2 regions of the Streptomyces sp. NPDC001480 genome follow, and region 1 is predicted to be linked to the other one. Evidence: riboswitches for the same ligand, from Rfam matches in the RefSeq annotation. Region 1 holds a riboswitch; the other holds the start of a gene.
The links. A riboswitch is a leader RNA that binds a small molecule or an ion and turns the genes downstream of it on or off. The one in region 1 is predicted to bind cobalamin.

Region 2: linked by a shared signal. The riboswitch ahead of ACFY01_RS27335 (ribonucleoside-diphosphate reductase subunit alpha) and the one ahead of ACFY01_RS07565 (cobalamin biosynthesis protein) in region 1 are both predicted to bind cobalamin.

Annotation. Positions count from the first base shown of each region.
Region 1 is NZ_JBIAVX010000003.1:60,689-64,814, reverse strand. It holds gene ACFY01_RS07570 (cobyric acid synthase) at 1-1,376, opposite strand, end outside; gene ACFY01_RS07565 (cobalamin biosynthesis protein) at 1,373-2,314, opposite strand; cobalamin riboswitch at 2,415-2,555, opposite strand; gene ACFY01_RS07560 (hypothetical protein) at 2,695-2,922, opposite strand; gene ACFY01_RS07555 (anion permease) at 2,959-4,126, opposite strand, start outside.
Region 2 is NZ_JBIAVX010000011.1:154,098-158,223, reverse strand. It holds gene mctP (monocarboxylate uptake permease MctP) at 1-590, shown strand, start outside; gene ACFY01_RS27340 (GNAT family N-acetyltransferase) at 675-1,181, shown strand; cobalamin riboswitch at 1,227-1,359, shown strand; gene ACFY01_RS27335 (ribonucleoside-diphosphate reductase subunit alpha) at 1,483-3,876, shown strand; gene ACFY01_RS27330 (ribonucleotide-diphosphate reductase subunit beta) at 3,876-4,126, shown strand, end outside.

The DNA of each region.
Region 1 (4,126 bases):
GCGGCGAACGAGGTGTCGGGCGCCGGTACGAAGCGGCGGCCCGCGGCGGCGGCCACCTCGCGCAGGAAGGCCCGCCGGAAGCCGTCCGACTCCAGCGAGCCGTGCCAGTGCGTGCCCCAGGTCTGGCCGACCCGGCAGCCGTCCAGGAAGGGAATCCCGCCCGTCACCTCGGCGACCCCGTGATGGATCTCGTATCCCTCGACCGGCTCGCCGAGGGCTTCCCCGACCGGCCGGGTGAGGGTCTTCTCGCGGGCGAACCGCACGCGGACGGGCAGGACCCCGAGGCCGTGGACCTGCCCGGCGCGCGACTCGACCTCGTCCTCGATGTGCTCACCGAGGATCTGGAAGCCGCCGCAGATGCCGAGGACCGGCCGTCCTTCGGCGGCTCTCCTGCTGATCGCCTCCGCCAGTCCGCGCTCCCGCAGCCACTCCAGTGCGCGGACCGTCCCACGCGTCCCCGGGATCACCACGAGGTCGGCGTCGGCCAGTTCCTCCGGCCGGTCCACGAACCGCACCACGACACCGGGTTCGGCGGCCAGCGCGTCCACGTCCGTGAAGTTGGACATCAGCGGGATCGCGCACACGGCGACCCGCAGCACGTCCTCGCCGACCGGCGGCGCGGTGTTCGACTCGCGGACCGTCCCCCGCAGCGACACCCGCAGCCCGTCCTCCTCGTCGATGCCGAGCCCGTGCCGGAAGGGCAGCACGCCGTACGTGTGCCGTCCGGTGAGACCGTGCAGCATGTCGAGGCCGGGCTCCAGCAGGGAGACGTCGCCGCGGAACTTGTTGACGAGGAACCCGGCGACGAGTTCCTGGTCCTCGCGGGAGAGCAGGGCGACGGTCCCGAAGAAGGAGGCGAAGACGCCCCCGCGGTCGATGTCGCCGACGACGAGCACGGGCAGCCGCGCGTTCCTCGCGATCCCCATGTTCACGATGTCGGTCCGCCGCAGATTGATCTCGGCGGGCGAACCGGCGCCCTCACAGATCACCGCGTCATACGTGCCCCGCAACTCGGCGAGGCAGTCCAGCACGGTCCCCAGCAGCTTCTGCTGCCGCCCCCCGTGGTAGCCGCGCGCGCTCAGCTCGCCCACCGGCTTGCCCAGCAGCACCACTTGGCTGCTCTGCTCCCCACCGGGCTTGAGCAGCACGGGGTTCATCAGCGCGGTCGGCTCGACGCGGCAGGCCTGCGCCTGCATGGCCTGCGCCCGCCCGATCTCCGCGCCCTGGCGCGTCACGAACGAGTTGAGGGACATGTTCTGTGCCTTGAACGGCGCGACCTTGACGCCCTGCCGCACCAGCCAGCGGCAGATCCCGGCCGTGACGACGCTCTTGCCCGCGTCGGAGGTGGTGCCGGCGACGAGGAGACCCCCGCTCATTTCCCACGTCCCTTCACAACGGCGCGCGCGGCGACGCCGACGCCGAGCGCGAGCAGGCCGACGCGCTTGGAGAGCCGTACGGCCCGTTCGATGTCGGGGACGGTGACGGTGCGTCCCCCCTGGTTCAGCACCGGGCGGTGTTCAACCCGCCCGCCGTACGACAGCGTCCCGCCCAGCCGCACGCCGAGCGCGCCCGCGAACGAGGCCTCCACGGGCCCGGCGTTCGGGCTCGGATGCCGGTCCGCGTCGGCCCGCCAGGCCCGTACGGCACCACGGCGGTCGTCCCCGGCCGCGGCGGCCAGTACGGCGGTCAACCGCGCCCCCGGCCAGCCCACGAGGTCGTCGAGCCGGGCCGAGGCCCACCCGTACCGCCGGTACCGGGGCGACTTGTGCCCGACCATGGCGTCGAGGGTGTTGACGGCCCGGAAGCCGAGCAGCCCGGGCACCCCGCCCACGGCTCCCCACACCAGGGCGCCCACCACCGCGTCGGAGGTGTTCTCGGCCACGGACTCCACGACGGCCCGGGCGATCCCGTCGGCGTCCAGCGCCTGCGGGTCCCTGCCGCACAGGTGCGGCAGCCGCGCCCGGGCAGCCTCGACGTCCCCTGCCTGGAGGGCACGCCCGATGCCACGGGCCTCGCGTGCGAGGGAGGTTCCGCCCACGACGGCCCAGGTGGCGGCGGCGGTCAGCGCGACGGACGCGGCACGGGAGGGGCGTACGGCCGCGGCGGCGACGGCACCCAGGCCGACGGCACCGCCCACGCACACCGCGGTGTGCAGGGCGCCCCAGCCCCGGTGGTCCCGCCACAGCACCCGCTCCACGGCACCGGCGGCCCGCCCGAACGCGGCCACCGGATGCCCGCGCCGCGGATCACCGAGCAGCTGGTCACCGAGGAGGCCGGCGGCGGCGCCGTACGCGAAGACGCGATCGGCACGCATCGGCTCAGCCGGCCGTGGGCGCGGGCAGCGGTCTGGTGCTGTACCTCGAACGGCAGGCGAGCATGGCGATATGTCCTCACTCAGGGTGTCCGCGCCCTGGTTCGACGAGACCGGCGGTGGGAGTTCCTGGCTCCCGGGGCTACCTACCCCGGTGACAGTGGCGGGACCGCGCCGGATTCACACCGGCTTCCTCCCTTGCCGCCGTACATGGCCCCGGAAGTCCACCACGGCCCCGGAAGGGCCGTCAACTTGCCGTTGACCTGCACGGGGAGAGTGTGCTGAGGCCCACATCGAAGCCCGGGTGGTGGTGGGGCGGCATGCGAAAGGCTCCTTCCCGAAGACTTCGAAGTCTTCGGGAAGGAGCCTGTTCGAGGCCTCGGTCAGGCCTTGTGCATGATCAGGTAGATCCCGTAGGCCACCGCCGCCGCGCATGCCGCGAAGCACACGTACGCGCCGGCGACGGCCGCGGCCGCCGAGTCGCCCTGCGCGACGGCGCGTTCGCGTCGTGCCAGACCCTGGACGCCCAGGGTGAAGAGGGCCACCAGGCCGACGGTGACCGCGAGGCTGACGCCGAAGACGGAGCCGAGGGCTGCCCAGTCGATCTTCATAACAGAGCTGCTTTCTTGGTGTCCGGGTGCCCGGGATCAGACGGCGGCGGCCGGCGGGGTCGCCGGGTCGGCGGCGACGGGTGCCGCCGGGGACGGGATCGTGGCCGACAGGTCCTCGGCCACCACACCCACCGGGGGCGGGGTGACGACGGCGATCGCGGTGGTGACCACGCCGGCCGGCTCCTCGGTCTCGTTGACGTTGGTCGCGTCGACCACCTCGCGGCGGGAGAGCTTCCAGATCGCGGCGCTGGAGGCCACCAGGAAGACCGCCACCAGCGCGGTGCCCCAGTCGCCGAGGTCCGTGACCGTCTCGGCGAGCGCGCCGACCAGCGCGGCGGCCGGGAGGGTCAGCGCCCAGGCGACGAACATCCGGGTCGCCGTGGACCAGCGGACCACTCCGCCCTTGCGGCCCAGGCCCGCGCCCATCACGGAGCCGGAGACGACGTGGGTGGTGGAGAGGGAGAAGCCGAGGTGGGAGGAGGCGAGGATGGCGGTGGCGGCGCTCGTCTGGGCCGCGAAGCCCTGCTGCGGCTCCAGTTCGGTCAGGCCCTTGCCCATGGTGCGGATGATGCGCCAGCCGCCGATGTAGGTGCCGAGCGCGATGGCCATGCCCGCGGAGAGGATCACCCAGGTGGGAGGGTTGGAGCCGGGGGCGATGGAGCCGCCGGCGATCAGCGCGAGCGTGATGATGCCCATCGTCTTCTGCGCGTCGTTGGTGCCGTGGGCGAGGGAGACCAGACCGGCCGAGGCGATCTGGCCGGCGCGGTAACCCTTGCGGGTGGCCTCGCCCTCGGCGTTCTTGCCGATGCCGTAGGAGAACCGAGTGGCGAGCATCGCCGCCAGCCCTGCGACGACCGGCGCGGCGACCGCCGGGAGCAGCACCTTGGTGACGAGGACGTCACCGTGGACGGCACCGAAGCCCGCGGAGGCGACGGTGGCGCCGATCAGGCCGCCCATGAGGGCGTGCGAGGAACTGGAGGGCAGCCCCACCAGCCAGGTGAGCAGGTTCCAGAGGATCGCGCCGACCAGGGCGGCGAAGATGACCTCGGGACGTATGCCGTTCTCGTCGACGAGCCCCTTGGAGATCGTGTTGGCGACCTCCACGGAGAGGAAGGCACCCACAAGGTTGAGCACGGCGGACATGGCCACCGCGACCTTGGGCTTGAGCGCGCCGGTCGAGATGGTGGTGGCCATCGCGTTGGCG
Region 2 (4,126 bases), on a different contig from region 1:
GCATCGGCGCGCTGGTGCCGGCGGCGATCATGTCGATCGCGGCGGCCAACCTCTTCACCCGCAACATCTACAAGGACTTCATCAAGCCGGACGCCACGCCGAAGGAGGAGACCCGGGTCTCCAAGATCGTGTCGCTGCTGGTGAAGGTGGGCGCGCTGGTCTTCGTCCTGACCATGGACAAGACGGTCGCCATCAACTTCCAGCTGCTCGGCGGCATCTGGATCCTCCAGACCTTCCCGGCGCTGGTCGGCGGCCTGTTCACCCGCTGGTTCCACCGCTGGGCCCTGCTGGCCGGCTGGGCGGTCGGCATGGTGTACGGCACGTTCGCCGCGTACGGGGTGGCCTCGCCGACGCAAGCACACTTCGGCGGCTCGGCGAAGGAGATCCCCGGTATCGGTGAGATCGGCTACATCGGCCTCACGGCGTTCGTCCTGAACGTCGTGGTGACGGTGGTCCTGACCTTCGTCCTGAAGGCGGCGAAGGCCCCCGAGGGCGTCGACGAGACCAAGCCGGAGGACTACACGGCGGACGCGGGCGACCCCGGCGTCGAGGTGGAACTGCCCCCGGCGACGGCCGGAGCCTCCCACTAGAGGAGGCCCCAGCAGGCAGGGCTGCGGCGGGCCGTCGGGAAATCCGGCGGCCCGCCGTCTGGTGCGTGGGGCACACTGCGGGCCATGGACATCCAGATCCGTGAAGTGGAACCCGACGAGTACGCGGCTCTCGGCGAACTGACCGCCCGCGCCTACCTCGACGACGGCCTCCTCGACTTCGGGGAGAGCGACTGGTACCTCGGTGAGCTCAGAGACGTGGCCAAGCGAGCGGCGGCCGCCGACGTGCTGGTCGCGGTGGCGGACGGAAACGTACTCGGCGGGGTCACTTTCGTACCCTCCGGCGGGCCCATGGCCGACATCGCCGGACCGGGAGAGGCCGAGATACGGATGCTCGCGGTCGCTCGGGCGGCGCGCGGCCGGGGTGCCGGCGAGGCCCTCGTCCGTGCCTGCGTGGACCGTGCGCGGGCCGCGGAGGGGTGTGTACGGGTCGTCCTGTCGACCCAGCGCACCATGCGCGCCGCCCATCGCATCTACGAACGACTCGGCTTCGTCCGCAGCCCCGGGCGGGACTGGAACCCGATCCCGGACCTCGACGACATCACTCTCCTCACCTACGAGCTGACGCTCTGAAACCGCCCCGACACAACATCTGGGGGTGGCGTGACGGGCGAGCACAAGATGTATGCTCATGCTCGTTGTCGCCGCAGGGGAATCCGGTGCGAATCCGGAACTGTCCCGCAACGGTGTACTTGTGCATGTCTGTGCACAGGAGTCAGTCCGAGGACCTGCCGACAGCGCGCCCCGGCCGTCCGGCCCGGGTGCCTTGACGTCCGGGCCTCGTGGAGTGGGCCGGTGGACGCGACGCCGTGCGCGCTCGTGTGCTGCCCCCTGCCCTCCGCCAGGCCCCCTGCCGAGCGAGGGAGTGCCCCACGTGACCATCGCGCCAGCCGACCCGGCTTCAGCCATCCCGGCGACCGAGGCGACCCCGGTGGAGTCCGACGGTCCCGGTACCGCGCTGTTGCGGACCCTGACCGAGCTGACCGCCGACCTGCCCGACGCCGACCCCGGCCGGGTGGCCGCCGCCGCGTTGCGCGGCCGGTCCGCCCGCGCCGACGAGGCGGAACTGCGCGAACTGGCCACGGAGGCGGCCGCCGGCCTGATCTCCGAGGACCCGGCCTACTCCAGGCTGGCCGCCCGGCTGCTGACCATCAGCATCGCCGCGGAGGCCGCCTCCCAGGGCGTCACCTCGTTCACCGGGTCCGTGGCCGTCGGCCACCGCGAGGGCCTCATCGCCGACCGCACCGCCGACTTCGTACGGCTGCACGCGGCCCGCCTGGACGCGCTGATCGACACCGGCGCCGACGACCGCTTCGGCTACTTCGGCCTGCGCACCCTGCACAGCCGCTACCTCCTGCGGCACCCCCTCACCCGCAAGGTCGTCGAGACGCCCCAGCACTTCCTGCTGCGGGTGGCGAGCGGCCTCGCCGAGGACGACACAGCCCGCTCGGTCGACGAAGTGGCCGCGCTCTACGGCCTGATGAGCCGCCTCGACTACCTGCCCTCCTCCCCCACCCTGTTCAACTCCGGCACCCGGCACCCCCAGATGTCGTCCTGCTACCTCCTCGACTCCCCCAAGGACGAGCTGGACTCCATCTACGACCGCTACCACCAGGTCGCCCGGCTCTCCAAGCACGCCGGCGGCATCGGTCTGTCGTACAGCCGGATCCGTTCGCGCGGCTCCCTCATCCGCGGCACCAACGGGCACTCCAACGGCATCGTGCCGTTCCTCAAGACCCTCGACGCGTCCGTGGCGGCCGTGAACCAGGGCGGCCGGCGCAAGGGTGCCGCCGCGGTCTACCTGGAGACCTGGCACTCCGACATCGAGGAGTTCCTGGAGCTGCGCGACAACACCGGCGAGGACGCCCGCCGTACGCACAACCTCAATCTCGCGCACTGGATCCCGGACGAGTTCATGCGCCGCGTGAACGCCGACGAGCAGTGGTCCCTGTTCTCCCCGGCCGACGTGCCCGAGCTGGTCGACCTGTGGGGCGAGGAGTTCGACGCGGCGTACCGCAAGGCCGAGGCCGAGGGGCTCGCGAAGAAGACCATCCCGGCCCGTGACCTGTACGGCCGTATGATGCGCACCCTCGCGCAGACCGGCAACGGCTGGATGACCTTCAAGGACGCCGCCAACCGCACCGCGAACCAGACGGCCGAGCCGGGTCACGTCGTGCACTCCTCGAACCTGTGCACGGAGATCCTGGAGGTCACGGACGACGGGGAGACCGCGGTCTGCAACCTGGGTTCGGTCAACCTCGGCGCCTTCGTCGACACCGCGACCGGCGACATCGACTGGGAGCGGCTGGACGACACCGTCCGTACCGCCGTCACCTTCCTCGACCGCGTCGTCGACATCAACTTCTACCCGACCGAGCAGGCCGGCCGCTCCAACGCCAAGTGGCGTCCGGTGGGCCTCGGCGCGATGGGTCTCCAGGACGTCTTCTTCAAGCTGCGGCTGCCCTTCGACTCGCCGGAGGCGAAGGCGCTGTCCACGCGTATCGCCGAGCGCGTCATGCTCGCCGCGTACGAGGCCTCCGCCGACCTCGCCGAGCGCAACGGCCCGCTGCCGGCCTGGGAGAAGACGCGTACGGCCCGGGGCGTGCTGCACCCCGACCACTACGGCGTCGGGTTCACCTGGCCGGAGCGCTGGGCGGCGCTGCGCGAGCGCGTCGCGACGACCGGCATGCGCAACTCGCTGCTGCTGGCCATCGCCCCCACCGCCACCATCGCCTCGATCGCCGGCGTCTACGAGTGCATCGAGCCGCAGGTGTCCAACCTGTTCAAGCGCGAGACGCTGTCCGGCGAGTTCCTCCAGGTCAACTCGTACCTGGTGAAGGACCTCAAGGAGCTCGGCGTCTGGGACGCCCGCACCCGTGAGGCGCTGCGCGACGCGAACGGCTCGGTGCAGGACTTCGCCTGGATCCCGGCCGACGTACGGGCGCTGTACCGCACGGCCTGGGAGATCCCGCAGCGCGGCCTGATCGACATGGCCGCCGCCCGCACCCCGTTCCTGGACCAGTCCCAGTCCCTGAACCTGTTCTTGGAGACGCCGACCATCGGCAAGCTCTCCTCGATGTACGCGTACGCCTGGAAGCAGGGCCTGAAGACGACGTACTACCTGCGCTCCCGCCCGGCGACCCGCATCGCCCGCGCCGCCCAGGGCCAGGCGCAGCCCCAGAAGACAATCCCCGTCCAGCAGGTCGCCGACCCCGACGCGGTCGCCTGCTCCCTGGAAAACCCCGAGTCCTGCGAGGCCTGCCAGTAATGCCCAACCAGAACCTGCTCGACCCCGGCTTCGAGCTGACTCTCCGCCCCATGCGCTACCCCGACTTCTACGAGCGCTACCGGGACGCCATCAAGAACACCTGGACCGTGGAGGAGGTCGACCTCCACTCGGACGTCGCCGACCTCGCCAAGTTGTCACCGGAGGAGCAGCACCTGATCGGCCGGCTGGTCGCGTTCTTCGCGACGGGCGACTCGATCGTGGCGAACAACCTGGTGCTGACGCTGTACAA